3 regions of the Paenibacillus sp. FSL L8-0333 genome follow, and region 2 is predicted to be linked to each of the others. Evidence: predicted binding sites of a transcription regulator. Region 2 holds the regulator's gene; each other region holds the start of a gene.
What was found. The regulator LexA, encoded in region 2, represses DNA repair genes until DNA is damaged. The targets are predictions, from matches to a motif close to CGAACATATGTTCG.
Positions count from the first base shown of each region.

Region 1: NYE72_RS23030 (ImmA/IrrE family metallo-endopeptidase) is a predicted target of LexA. The motif match lies at 2,889-2,902, and genes of this name have one in related genera.
Region 3: addB (helicase-exonuclease AddAB subunit AddB) is a predicted target of LexA. The motif match lies at 1,599-1,612, and genes of this name have one in related genera.

Region 1 is NZ_CP150186.1:5,142,848-5,147,198, forward strand. It holds gene NYE72_RS23005 (glycosyl hydrolase) at 1-1,102, opposite strand, end outside; gene NYE72_RS23010 (cytidine deaminase) at 1,277-1,693, opposite strand; gene NYE72_RS23015 (NucA/NucB deoxyribonuclease domain-containing protein) at 1,800-2,231, shown strand; gene NYE72_RS23020 (hypothetical protein) at 2,313-2,462, opposite strand; gene NYE72_RS23025 (YjfB family protein) at 2,612-2,788, shown strand; gene NYE72_RS23030 (ImmA/IrrE family metallo-endopeptidase) at 2,952-3,503, shown strand; gene NYE72_RS23035 (hypothetical protein) at 3,570-3,731, shown strand; gene NYE72_RS23040 (hypothetical protein) at 3,815-3,961, opposite strand; gene NYE72_RS23045 (hypothetical protein) at 4,071-4,351, shown strand, end outside.
Region 2 is NZ_CP150186.1:3,842,299-3,846,649, reverse strand. It holds gene NYE72_RS17185 (hypothetical protein) at 1-551, opposite strand, end outside; gene NYE72_RS17180 (hypothetical protein) at 771-1,151, opposite strand; gene NYE72_RS17175 (L,D-transpeptidase) at 1,304-1,642, opposite strand; gene lexA (transcriptional repressor LexA) at 1,820-2,446, opposite strand; gene NYE72_RS17165 (LysM peptidoglycan-binding domain-containing protein) at 2,698-3,111, shown strand; gene NYE72_RS17160 (DUF896 domain-containing protein) at 3,221-3,430, shown strand; gene NYE72_RS17155 (hypothetical protein) at 3,480-4,001, shown strand; gene NYE72_RS17150 (HAD family hydrolase) at 4,036-4,351, shown strand, end outside.
Region 3 is NZ_CP150186.1:5,271,467-5,275,817, forward strand. It holds gene addB (helicase-exonuclease AddAB subunit AddB) at 1-1,467, opposite strand, end outside; gene NYE72_RS23590 (class I SAM-dependent rRNA methyltransferase) at 2,311-3,735, opposite strand; gene NYE72_RS23595 (Na/Pi symporter) at 3,835-4,351, shown strand, end outside.

The sequences.
Region 1 (4,351 bases), 1.3 Mb from region 2:
GTGTGCCGCTAAGCGTCATGTTATTGTAGTATTGCCCACAGAGTCCACTCTCCAGCACACTATCCCCGATAGCAGCGAAAGCGGCGGCCTCAGCAGCATACTCCTCTCGTGTGAATACCATTTTGTCGTTCATAAAAGCTTTTATCACAGCATCGGTATTCTTCTCATAGAGGAGTTTCCCCCAGGTCAGCTGATAAGACCATTTGGGCTGCGTTTTGGACAACAGTTCAGCAGACGGAAGCTCTCCATTCTCACCAATCGCAATCAGCTTGCCACGACCCAGATCCCATAAATTATCATAATGGCTAATCTTGAAATCCGCGTCATAAATGTCGAGCGCCAGCACATCTACCTTATCACTGCCCGGATAGTATTCTGCCGGCTCATCACACCACTGATTTTTTGCATTTGGACTCCAAACCCACAATAAATTATGCAGCTTATGATAATTGGTAAAACGATCGAACATAAGGTTCCACAATGCAGCGTAATTGCTCTTTTGCCCCCACCAAAACCATCCACCATTCATTTCATGATACGGCCGCCAAAGTACAGGAATCCCTGCGTCATTAAGCTTTTTCAGCGACAGGGCTATCTTATCCAGATCAGCTAACAGCGCATTATACTGGGTGGTACCTGAGGTTATATATTTATCAAAATCAGCATTGCTTAGGCTCGTATTTACATTCCCCCAAGTTGGCGCTGTCCCCGGTAATGCAGCGTGATAACACATCGTTACGATCCCGCCGGCCCTAGACCAGCGTATCGCACTGTTGACGACCCAATTCCGCTGATTGTCAATTAGAGCCTGGGACTGATTATTGATTGCGCCCAGCTCGTAGCCATGAAGCGCAGCATATTGCCCACTGGTATTTTTAAGCTTCTCCATGAGCTCGTCTGCACTTTCCAAATAATCATGTTGGCCGCTTATCACACCCTTTCCCTGCAAGTAATAGAGGGTATTCAGCAATAGCTGAGCCGAGGACGACAGTCCCGAATCCGCCGGAGCCATTTGTAATCTGCGAAAAGCCATCTGCCACTGCACATCGCCCACGAACCTTGATGCTGAATCAACCATCTGACGAATAATCCGCTGCTCCATCTATTCTCACCATCCTTTTAAATCTTTTTAAGTTATAGTATGGGGACAATAGTGACATGAACTCAGCGAATGGACATGAAGTTGTAAAATAAGTTGGGACGATATAAGGAACTGCTGAATAATTTCACGGCTCAACAAAAAAAGGAGCTCAGCGGCTCCTCATTACTTTTTTTCTTATCTCGTGTACCTTAAAGGCAATAGCTCAGTGATTTCATATTTAGCTAATCGGTCATCCTCCGATACAATTATCTTGCTGTCTATTCCGTAATCCGCAATTAACTCTCGGCACATGCCGCAGGGAGAGACTACTTTAATCTCTTTTTCCTCGCTGTCTGGATCAGAATGCCTTACCGCAACAATCGTATCAAATTCCTTATAACCTTCGGATATCGCTTTGCCAATCACCATCGCTTCTGCACAGACTGTAATCCTCCCCATGCTGGCTTCCACATGTACCGCTGTAAAAATCTCTCCTGTTTTAGTACGAAGCGCTGCACCCACATGATGACGCCCCCATTCATAACGTCTGGTAATTATATCTTCGGCAGCCGTAATAAGCGTCTGATCCTCAATGGTAATTATGTACTCCATATCCAGTTACGTCCTCCTTTATTTTACCTAATTATATTAAATCGCACTGAATTATGATATAAGATATACTATTTTAAGTGCCAAAAAAGGAGGAGCAGAATTGAAAGTGAAAAAATGGATCTCCAGTCTCATCATTGTTGCATTACTTGCTTTGGCTAGTTACTGGTTTGAACAAAACGGAGAGCCTACAGACCCCTCGTCTCCATCCAATTCGAGTGTTGTTCAGCTAACCTTCCCATCAGACCGCTATCCTGAGACCGCCAAGCATATTCAGGATGCCATTGCGAAAGGTGAATCCGCCACATGTACGATTAACCGAGAGCAGGCTGAAGAGAACCGCAAAGAGTCCTTAAAAGGGATCCCTACTAAAAAGGGATATGACCGGGATGAATGGCCAATGGCTATGTGTGAGGAAGGCGGCGTTGGTGCCGACATTGAATACATAACGCCAAGCGATAACCGCGGGGCAGGAAGCTGGGTTGGCAATCAGCTGGAGGATTATGCAGACGGAACCCGGGTGGAATTTATGTTTAAATAACGATCTGTCTGACCATCCCCAGGCAACAGAATAGCCCCACCTGGCATTCGCCAGACGGGGCTACACTTCACATCAGCTAACTTAGAATAAGCAAGCTTTAGTGATGATAACCAGCAAGATGAAAAGTACCAGGATTGCTCCTGTAGAAGTCCAAGGACTACACACCGGACCTACTGATGCTGGACTTACTACCGGACCTACGTTACAACCACAACCATGTTCCATACCCATTTTCAATTCCTCCTAATGATTAATGACTACAGCACAAGATATGTAAAAAGGAGATAAGCCGTTTGGGCGAATTGGCAAACAAATGCCAATCACCTAATGAATTGAAGGCGGACAGTCGATAAACAGGATATACACAAAGGAGGTGCAATATGGATATAGCTGCATTATCAATGGCAATGAGCCAAGCATCCTTAGCTCAAAATGTTGGGATACAGGTCATGAATATTGCCAAGAATCAGGCTGAAACCCAGAGCCAAACTATGGTGGAAATGCTGGGCAAAAGCGTTGCTCCGAATTTGGGAAAAACACTTGATATTAGTGTGTAATTGCTTTATGCTAAGGGTACATGAGAACTAACGTTCCTATGTATCCTTAGACTTTTTTTACTCTACATAGCCCTTCGGGCTTTTCTTTTGCGCATTTATGCGAACATACGATCCCATTAGTGATTTATTAGTGATTTTAAACGAGGTGAATAAGTTGGAGAACATGAAATCATATTATCAAATGACTGTGCTTGAGAAATGGACGGAGGATCTATACAAGCGATTAAATCTTCATCAGCCTTCGCAAATTTCAATATCGTATATTGCAGAGCGGCTTAATATCTGGGTTCATTATTTGGATGTGAGAAGCAAGAGCATTGAAGCGTCTGCAGGAATGTACAGCCTGTTTATCGACAACCGCCTTCCAGCCAATCTTCAACGGCTAGAGTTTCTTCATGAACTGTGTCATCTACTTCGCCATGGCAGCGATAATCAGACCTTGATGCCAGAGCATTTCACGCGAGCACAGGAGGACGAATCAGAGCGTTTTATCTTGTATGCGGCGATGCCTTACTCCATGATCTCCCGCATGACATTGCCTGAGCAACGGGAAGATGCCATCTCCTATCTTGCAGCAGAATTCCAAGTACCTGCCGAGCTGGCCTTACAGCGGATTGATCAAATCCAAAGACGTGTGTTCCAAGGGCAATTATTGGCCGTGATGGGAAGAAACGAAGAACGACTGACACATATTCGCAACGGATCACGGAGATAATAAGCTTAGTTGCAATAGTTCTCTGCATATTCATTTATGGTGGAATTTCTCGTGAGGGGGAACGACATGGAAGCCATTAAAGTAATTGAATTATTACTGACTCATCCGGATTATAATGTAGATGCAGTACACCCCGAAATCCCGGATTTTGTGGGCATTGAGACGATTGAGGTGGATCACGAAACGGGGACCTTCTCCATTTTATTGCAAGAACCCAAAGAAGACTAAAAGAGAATCATTATTCTTCATAAGTTAAAAGGCAGCAAATATAGTATGTCCCGGCAATTCTTCGTTCGCCTACGCCTGGATTACTATCGGTATTTGCTGCCTTTTTGTATTACACAACCCCAAATTAAAAACCATAAGATTTTCATCCCCGGCAGCCTCGGACTTGCCTGGTTTTCCAGCACCTTAATTCGCTGCTCCAGCTCCAGTATTTTCTCTTCTTCCTGCGTCATATTCTTACCTCCTTTCTTATTTGTACATTTACAAGATATCTATGAATGACATAATAGTCCCTGTATATTATCTTATACTATATACAAATTATCTATATGGAGGGAATTAATGAAGAAAAATACAAAATTAATCTTCATCGTTCTAATCCTTTTAATCTGTGGAATAACATCCTTAGCCCTCCACTCCTTCCGAAATCATATGAACAGAGAAGTCATTCATTATCTAATAGAGACGAGAAATTATAAGAAGGAAGATTTTTATAAAGTATACACCCAGATTGCCAAAGCTCCCCTCGTAAGTACCACGGTGATTTTTGCAGACGAACCCTACGCAAGATACTTTTATCGAAAAGAAAATGGAAGGATCTATCAATACAGCAGGGCTCCTGT
Region 2 (4,351 bases):
GCATGCAATTGTTGTACTTGGGAGTAAGCTTCCTTGTACTGGTTGTCGGATTGTTGAATAGGCAATAAACCCGGCAAGAAGGAAATACAATACACAGGCGTTTCTTTGCTGTTCATATATATTTTAAGCGTGAGTTCTTCTATCACATTAGCTTCTTCATCAGCTTCCTTAAGGACGTTAATATCTGCACTAGTTGCAGTTGTTTTGCTGTTTTGTTGTCTTTTGGAGACTTTTGAAAGGGTAAGTGCGTTAACCACAATCTCGGATCCCATTACATTATCGAAAGAGTATAGCTTTGCTACTGCTTTTTTGTTGTTCTTCGGATTTCTGGTGCCTATTGCTAATTTTTTATTAGGTTCGTTAAGTGCGATCAAGTGAGATTGATTGGGGGGAATGAATGTTTTGGTGAAAATGATGTTAAAGGATGCAGCCGCATTAACTAGCATAGAAATATCAGATGAAGTGGATAGCGTTTTCAATTTTATAATGGCGGCACTTAGAATTAAAACAACTCCTAAAATAGCAAATAAGTACACTAAGATAATCAGCATATAATCACCTCCCAGTTATCTCATTAGACTCAAATTGTTGCTTATTGAAAGATATGCCTGAATGATCCCCACTAGTATCTTTTAAAAGGGAAATTCGTGGAATTATAGGATCGGCTTCGGAATTAGCCCAAAAAAAGCACCCGGAGAAACCTGCCGATTCTGCAAATGGCGCAAAATTGGGGGTTGCTGCAAGGGTGCTTTTTAAGGTAAGTATGTAACCTATAGAAAATTGAAGGCAGTGATATGATCGGTATAAACAATCAGCTGTTTGTATTCGATCGGAGTCCCATAACTAGCATAAGGTCTTACAGTAACGTCATTGAGGACAACAAAGTTATAGCTGAAATTTTTATCAGGGTGTTCTGCTCCCAAATAAGATATGTATTCGTCTACTATTACATCATCCATCAAAGATTTTAAATCAAATACATCCTCTTTGTTGGAGACGGCTGGAGAGACGATTCCCTGAATGCTGCCAAAAGAGGTGAGCAAATTCACTTTTTTTCCACTAGCTTGTTCATCATTTAAAAGTAAACCGGACAGCTTACCCAGTGCATCGACTTTAAAATCGACGAGGGTTCTAATTTTTGAGTTATTCAAAACTAAACACATCCTTTTCAATTTGCAATCCTGTTAACAATATTCGACATATAATCACCAAACTCCTAGTATGCTAATGAAAAAATACTTACTTATGTAATGACCCCCATTCTGTATATGGTGATTTGGGGGCTGTGACGTCCTCAGCGAATTCAATTCCTTATCGTTACTCGTGTTCCTATAGGGACGATAGCTGCGAGTGTTAACACATCCTCGTTGTACATCCGGATACAGCCGTGGGATACCTCTTTCCCAATGGAGGAAGGATCATTCGTTCCATGAATCCCGTAGTGTGGTTTAGACAGTCCCATCCAAAAGGCACCAAAGGGACCGCCTGGATTGGGTTGTTTGTTAATAATCGTGAATTCTCCCACTGGGGATTGGGTTAACATCTTACCAATGCCGACAGGGAAACCTCTAATCACAATATCATTGTCCAGAAGATATAACATTCGTTGGGTCAGATCTACAATAATTCGGTAATTTGGCATTATGCACAACACTCCTTTCTAATTAGGATATGAGCAGAACGCCTAAACGGTTATTCATAGAAAATGCCCATTTTAGCGAACGAGAACAAATGTTCGTTAGTGGTTGAGAAAGCAAAATACACAGAAAAAAGGCTGTTCCGCATTTGCGGAACAGCCTTTTATGGTAGGAGTGCATACTTAGTGGATATCTCGAAACAATCCGATGACTCTTCCGAGAATAGTTACGCGATTAAGGCGAAGAGGCTCATAAGCTGGATTCTCCGGCTGAAGCCGTATATGATCACGTTCCTTGTAAAAGGTCTTAACGGTTGCTTCATCTTCTTCAGTCATGGCTACAACGATATCTCCGTTGTCCGCTGTTTGTTGTTGGCGAACAATTACATAATCACCATTCATAATGCCAGCATCCACCATACTATCACCCATAACTGACAGCATAAATACTTTGTTGTCACCTACATAGTGAGTAGGAAGTGGGAAGTAGTCCTCGATATTCTCTGTAGCAGTGATAGGTACCCCGGCGGTAACTTTACCTACGACAGGAATCCGTGAGATGGTCTGGGCGAATTGGTGAACATTCTCTGAATCCTCTTGGCCTAGTAATTCTATTGCACGTGGCTTCGTTGGATCTCGACGAATAAGTCCCTTCTTCTCAAGCCGGTCCAAATGACCGTGAACTGTGGAGCTGGAAGCAAGGCCAACAGCTTCTCCAATTTCCCGGACGGAAGGTGGATAACCCTTGCTGCGGACTTCGCTTCGTATAAATTCCAGGATCGCCAGCTGGCGACTTGAAATCTTTGACATTGGAATCAACCCCATATAGTAATGTTTGGGAAAATTATAACATAGAACTACCGTTCGCACAAACATAAGTTCTAACTATTATAAATATTAATCTGCTAGAGTTAAAAAATGGTAGACAAATGATAATAAAATGTACCACTTGAGTCTCTCAAAAAAAAGAGAACAATTGTTCTGAAATAGTATTGAACAAAACACATGTTCGTGTTATTATGAATTCGAAAGTAAGAACAAGTGTTTGGAGGATGATAATTATGCTAAAATACAGTACATACCGCAGCATCTACGATAAGGCCCCAGTGGTTGAATCTTTAGGACATAATGACGTTGCCCGTAATTCCGCTAAGGTGAAAGAGATAACGGAACGTTTGCTAGGAGGGATGATTTCGTTGTTCCGTCAGGACTTCTTTATTAAGTTAATATTGATTATCGTGCTAGTATTTTCTGGCCTAACAGTAGTGGGAAATGTATTTGCAGGATCGACGACTATAATGAAGGAAGAGAAGCGGATTGTGGTTGAACGTGGAGATACACTATGGAGTATTGCCCTTAAGAATAAACCGGCTGATATGAAGACAGTTGTTTATATAGAAGGAATTAAACGTTCAAGTGGGATTAAGAGTAGTCAAATTAACGCTGGAGACATACTTACTTTACCTATTTATTAATTTTCTGAGAACATAATAGAATGACCATTAGAGCTTGCAGGGAGTAGACCTTGACAAGCTCTTTTTCTCATGGCAGAGTTAGAATTAATTTATAGGGGGAGGGAAAGTATTGAATATTGATGAGTTGGTCGCGCGAATTAACGAATTGGCACGCAAACAGAAGAGCGTAGGCCTTAATCAAGAGGAAGTGGCGGAACGCGCCAAGCTTCGTGAAATTTACCTGGGGAATATCCGCAATAACTTCCGAGCACAATTAAATACTATTGAAGTAGTAGATAACGATGAGCATGAACAAGGTAACAAGGGGCTTAAACATTAGCTCGCTGTTCCTTTTCATAGATATTTCAGGATGACTAGGGGGAACGCACATGGCCCGTTCTTGGGAAAGAATGGTTCAACGCAACACACAGCAAATCAACAAGCAAAGAAAGAAACAAGGCAAGGATACGATTTATGCCTCTAAATCTCCTACCCAGAATGCCGAAGTCTTTAAAGGTCGCAACATTGCATTTCCGGTAGTGTTAGTGATACTTGGCACTATGTTTTGGGTAGTTGGTTCTATTGATCAGGCCAAAGGAAATGGCATGCTGGCTAATTGGTTGGGAGTAGTACTGTACTATTTGCTGGCAGCGCTATTGTTCTTCCGTCGTCCGTACTTGAAGGTGGAAAAAGCAAGACTGTCTACTATTAAATTCAATCGCGAACGCGGGCTTCCAGCTGCAGATATTGAGAAAATCACCCTTTCGCGTGGAGCTGTAGTCATTAAGCACAAAGGGAAACGTACGAAATGGATTTTCACAAGACTTATGAATCGCTATGATACTAATGCGATGAGTACACGATTAGAAGCATTTGCTAAAGCTCACAACATTGAAGTAGTTCACGAATAGAACTAGACCAGTTAAAGGGAGAGGGAGACCTGTAATGCCAATTTCTGCTGTACTATTTGACCTTGATGATACATTGCTGTGGGATGATCGGAGCGTCGAAGAAGCATTTCGTTCTGCTTGTGAAGCCGCCGGGGATACGATTGATCCACAAGAACTAGAAGTTGCAGTTCGTAAGGAAGCAAGTAGCTTGTATGAATCTTATGAGACGTTCCCATTTACAAAGATGATCGGAATTAATCCATATGAAGCACTCTGGGCTAACTTTACGGCAGGTGAACAACCAGAATTCCGTCAATTGGAGCAGCTTGCACCGGTATATCGTAAAGAGTCTTGGCGTCGCGGACTTGCAG
Region 3 (4,351 bases), 1.4 Mb from region 2:
TTTCTCAAAAGCAAATAATGGTCCTGTTATACTAGCACGGCATCGTTCCATAGTAGCAAGCAGTTCATCATCCATCTGTCTGCCGCCTTCCAGCGACAAGCTAGGAATACCTTTCCATGAGCGGCCATCCGTCCAGCGATACCCTTGAATCCCACAAGCCAGCACATAGTTTTCTAAAGCATCCATATCCTCACGTGTAATACTACCGTCTAGCGGAAGCAAAAGCTCCGTCTTTACGCAACGGAATACATCCTCGTAACGCCAGCGACGACGCACTACATCCAGCGCGGAACGTATAAATTCCACTAGCGGATGATGCAGCTCATTTACCTTCTGGTCCAGAAAAAATGGCACTCCGTAATCTTGGAACAACGGTTGGATCAGCTGCTCGTAATCGCCAATATTGCGCATCAATACAGCCATTTCGCCATATTTTGCACCTTCATCACGCGCCAGTCTAGTCATTTCGCGCAGTGCTCCCTCAACCTCTGCTCTGTGCGAAACTGCGGCGCCTATGGATATAGCCTCTCTTGCCAGTTCATCCGCACCTATCCAGGCCTTCCGGCGATCATATCCCCGTTCAAGGTGAGCAAGTACTGGACTTTCTTCAAAACGCGGAAGAACCGTTGGCTCCAGCAGCTCGTCCCACACATCAATGCCCAGCTCTTCAGCTATTCCACGCAGTTTAATGTAAGTAACCGCAGTGGGGTGAAACAATTCAAGCTCATTCAACTGATCTCCATATGGGTAAGGACGATCAATTGTAAGCGAAACGGTCAGCTTCGAAGCTTGCTGCATCAATTCTCGAAGCACTACGAATTCCTGCGGAGTAAATCCATGGAATCCATCTACCCAAATCTCCGCCCCGCGAATGTAGGAGGAATCAGGAATATGCTCAGCCAGTTCTGCTAAACGATCCTCTTCATCGATATAGAGACGTGACATTTCCTTCTCTAAATCGCTGAATACCAGCTGCAAATCATCCAGCTTACCCTCAAGAATAGGACTTCTTGCAATAGCTCCTCGCATAGCGGACAACTGCTCTTCTAAATCAGTGGAACCCAAACAGCAACGCTTCATCTCCGTGTGCAGTTGGTTCAGACGTTCCACAAAACCCGGTCTGTCTGCTGAGGCACCGAACAATTTCAGTTCCTCTTTGCGACGACTGATGATTTTGTAAATTAACATTTTCTTACCTTCATCACTGATTGGCAGACTTGCACTGCCACCAGTTTCCTGCTTCACACGATAGGCAAGCCGCGAAAAACTCAGTGTCTGCGCCCGAAGGCTTCCCTTCACATTCCCTACGGTCAGAAGCCCCCGTTCTGCTCCAAAAGAACCTTGCTCTGGCACAAGAATAATAATCGGCGCACCAAGCGGTTCCTTCTCTAAGGAAGAAGAGATAGATTCCCATATTTTTGTTGTCTTGCCACTGCCCGAGCGGCCTAGTAAAAAGGTTACCGACATAAATGATAGACTCCTTCCGTAGCGGAGAAAATATATAAATTACAAGGTGAAATATCCACCTATTGATTACACTCCAATTAAAAAAGTTCAGTGATTCCTCGTCCCTTCAGTATATCATAACCACACTAATCGGAACATGTGTTTGCTAGTATTTTCTAATGTTTTACAAAGGATAACAGCTACGAGTACAAATAAAAAAAAGCAAACCTCCGGATTTTGGCGGCTTGCTTTTTAGAGTGTTTAGTTTGTTTTTAATGCCAGATGTGCAACGTTAGATTAGAGCTGCCAATGTCGGAGCATAGGGTCAATGTTAGACTGTTCGGTGTTCGGTGTTCAGTGCTCAACGTTCAGCGTCCAGCATCCAGCGTTCGTCATTCGGCATTCGGCATTCGGCGTTCAGCGTTCAGCGTTCAATACTCAACACTCAACATTAGCACTCTACGCCTATCGTTTTGTAATCCGCATTCCGCATATCATAATTCAATAAGCATCATTCGTTGTTTACCATTTAGTATTCTGCGTTCAAATTGCACATTTTCGGCTAGGCTTGTTTCATTAATTACTTACGGACCCAGAAGCCGTTATTCGTGGATTCAGTGCTGTTTTGGCAACTTTTCGGACCCCATTGACGCTATTCTTCGAAAATGTGTTGCATTACGGGTGTTTTAAGAGCAATAGCGCCTTTGGGGTCCGTAAGAATTCAATAATAGGCTGTTTACGCTAAATAGAGTCATCTGAGTCCGTTGGCAACTACTTGCCTTACAGTCGACTCACGGCCACCCTACGTCCAGCCCTTTTATCCTATTTGTTACTTGGCACTGTAAACCTTTTTGACCTTCAGGCTTATTTTTTACTCCGCACTTCAAAAATCGCAAACTTCAGATAGTGTCCTTCGTTAACGCCAAGTATTTGTGGGTGGTCTTTGCCTGCGGCCCGCCATTCCACAAGTCTCAACACCTTGCCAGCATCTTTAGCTGCATCGGCAATCGTTTCGAGGAACAGATCTGGCTGCATATGGTAAGAACAGCTTGCGGTAACCAAATAGCCGCCTTCGTTCACCAGCTTCATCCCGTGCAGATTGATATCCTTGTAACCACGGCAAGCGCCAGCTACTGCACTTTTGGTTTTGGCAAACGCCGGAGGGTCCAGGATGACTACATCCCAAGTTCTTCCTCCACCTGCCGTCATCGGCTTGGATGTGTCGGTTTTGGCTGTTTTGCCTCCGGATTTAGGATTTGCAGCAGCTGCTGCCGTCTCTGTTCCACTTGCAACTGTCGCCCGTTCAGAACGTTCCTCTAGTCCTTTAACCTGATTCCGTAAATATGCAAAAGCATCATCCACTACGAATTCAACACGATCGCTAAAGCCGTTCAGCTCCACATTCACTTTGGCACTCTCAATGGCATGCGCTGAAACATCGAGGCAGGTTACTTTTTTCGCGCCATACTTGCAGGCATGCAGCGTGAAGCTGCCCGTATGTGAGAAGCATTCCAGCACTGTCGCACCGTCCCAATAAGGGAACGTTACATGTTTACCGCTCTTATTAACTGGCAAGGTCTGTAGCGAACCCTCCTCAGTTTCAATTTCCTGTAGCGTAATGCCGCTTCGTCCTCCCCAGCCTTTCATGAGCGGAGCAATGGAAGCTCTATTCTCACGTTGGTCAAAGAAGTAACCTGTCTTCTGGCCTTCTTCAATATCAACGACCAGCTTCAGGCCATTCTCACTCACAGTTACATGCCGTGGACATTCCCCATACAGCAAACCCGTTGTCTGCTCCATACCTTCAAGCTCGCGCACACTAACATCACTGCGCTCATAGATTCCGCGCGGTGCCATAACCTGCACCAATGCTTCGACGATTTCTGCACGCCGCTTGTCCATTCCGAGCGTAAGCAGCTGCACAACCAAAATATCTCCGAATCGATCTACAATAAGCCCCGGCAAAAAGTCCGCTTCACCATAAACTAAGCGATAAGCATCCGCACCCGGAAGGAACCGATTTCTGTGTTGCAGACAATTCGCAAACCGTTCTGCAAAAAAGGCTGTGTCCATGATCGCAAGCGGTCCCTGTGATACAATTCTTACCCGAATCTGTGAGGCTGGATTGTAATATCCCACGGCCAAAAATCGGCCCTGATGATTAAGGACATCTACTAATCCCCCCGCTTCCGGATTTCCTTCTACCGATGCGACTTCACCTGCATAGACCCATGGATGGCCCTGTTCCAGTCTTTTTTTGCGATTGCGTTCTAAAATAACCGATGGCAATGACTTCAACTCCCTGTTTTTCTAAAAATGTTTTTATACATGTCCCATGCAATACATTCATATATTGGTGTACAACCCTCGTCCAAAGGAGTATGCCCTATGTTCAGTGATTTGCTGTTCCCTATCATATATGGTCTTGTTATCTTTCTAGCCGGCATGAAGCTGATGGAAACGGCGTTGTCCAAGCTAGCAGGCCCTCTATTAACTACAAGTCTAAATAGAGCTACCTCAACACCTATTAAAGGAATGATTGCCAGCAGCCTGTTGTCCGCCTTACTCCAGAGCAGTACTGCTGTAACGGTGTTGACTATCGGCATGGTCAATGCCGGCCTGCTCACCTATGCCCGCACACTTGGCATTATCTTGGGCAGCAACATCGGCACCACATTAACTACAGAATTGATCGGACTTCAGATCAATACCATGGCCACCCCCTTGCTGGCAGCCTCGCTCAGTCTGTGGGCAGCGGCAGTTATTGCAGGCGAACTGCCGCCTACATCGCGAGTGGCAGAGCTCTGCCACAAAATATCCCCGCCACTGCAATTTATCAGTCTGGCTGTATCAGGCTTCGCCCTCGTCCTATGGGGGATCGCTGTCATGCAGTCTATCGGCGGAA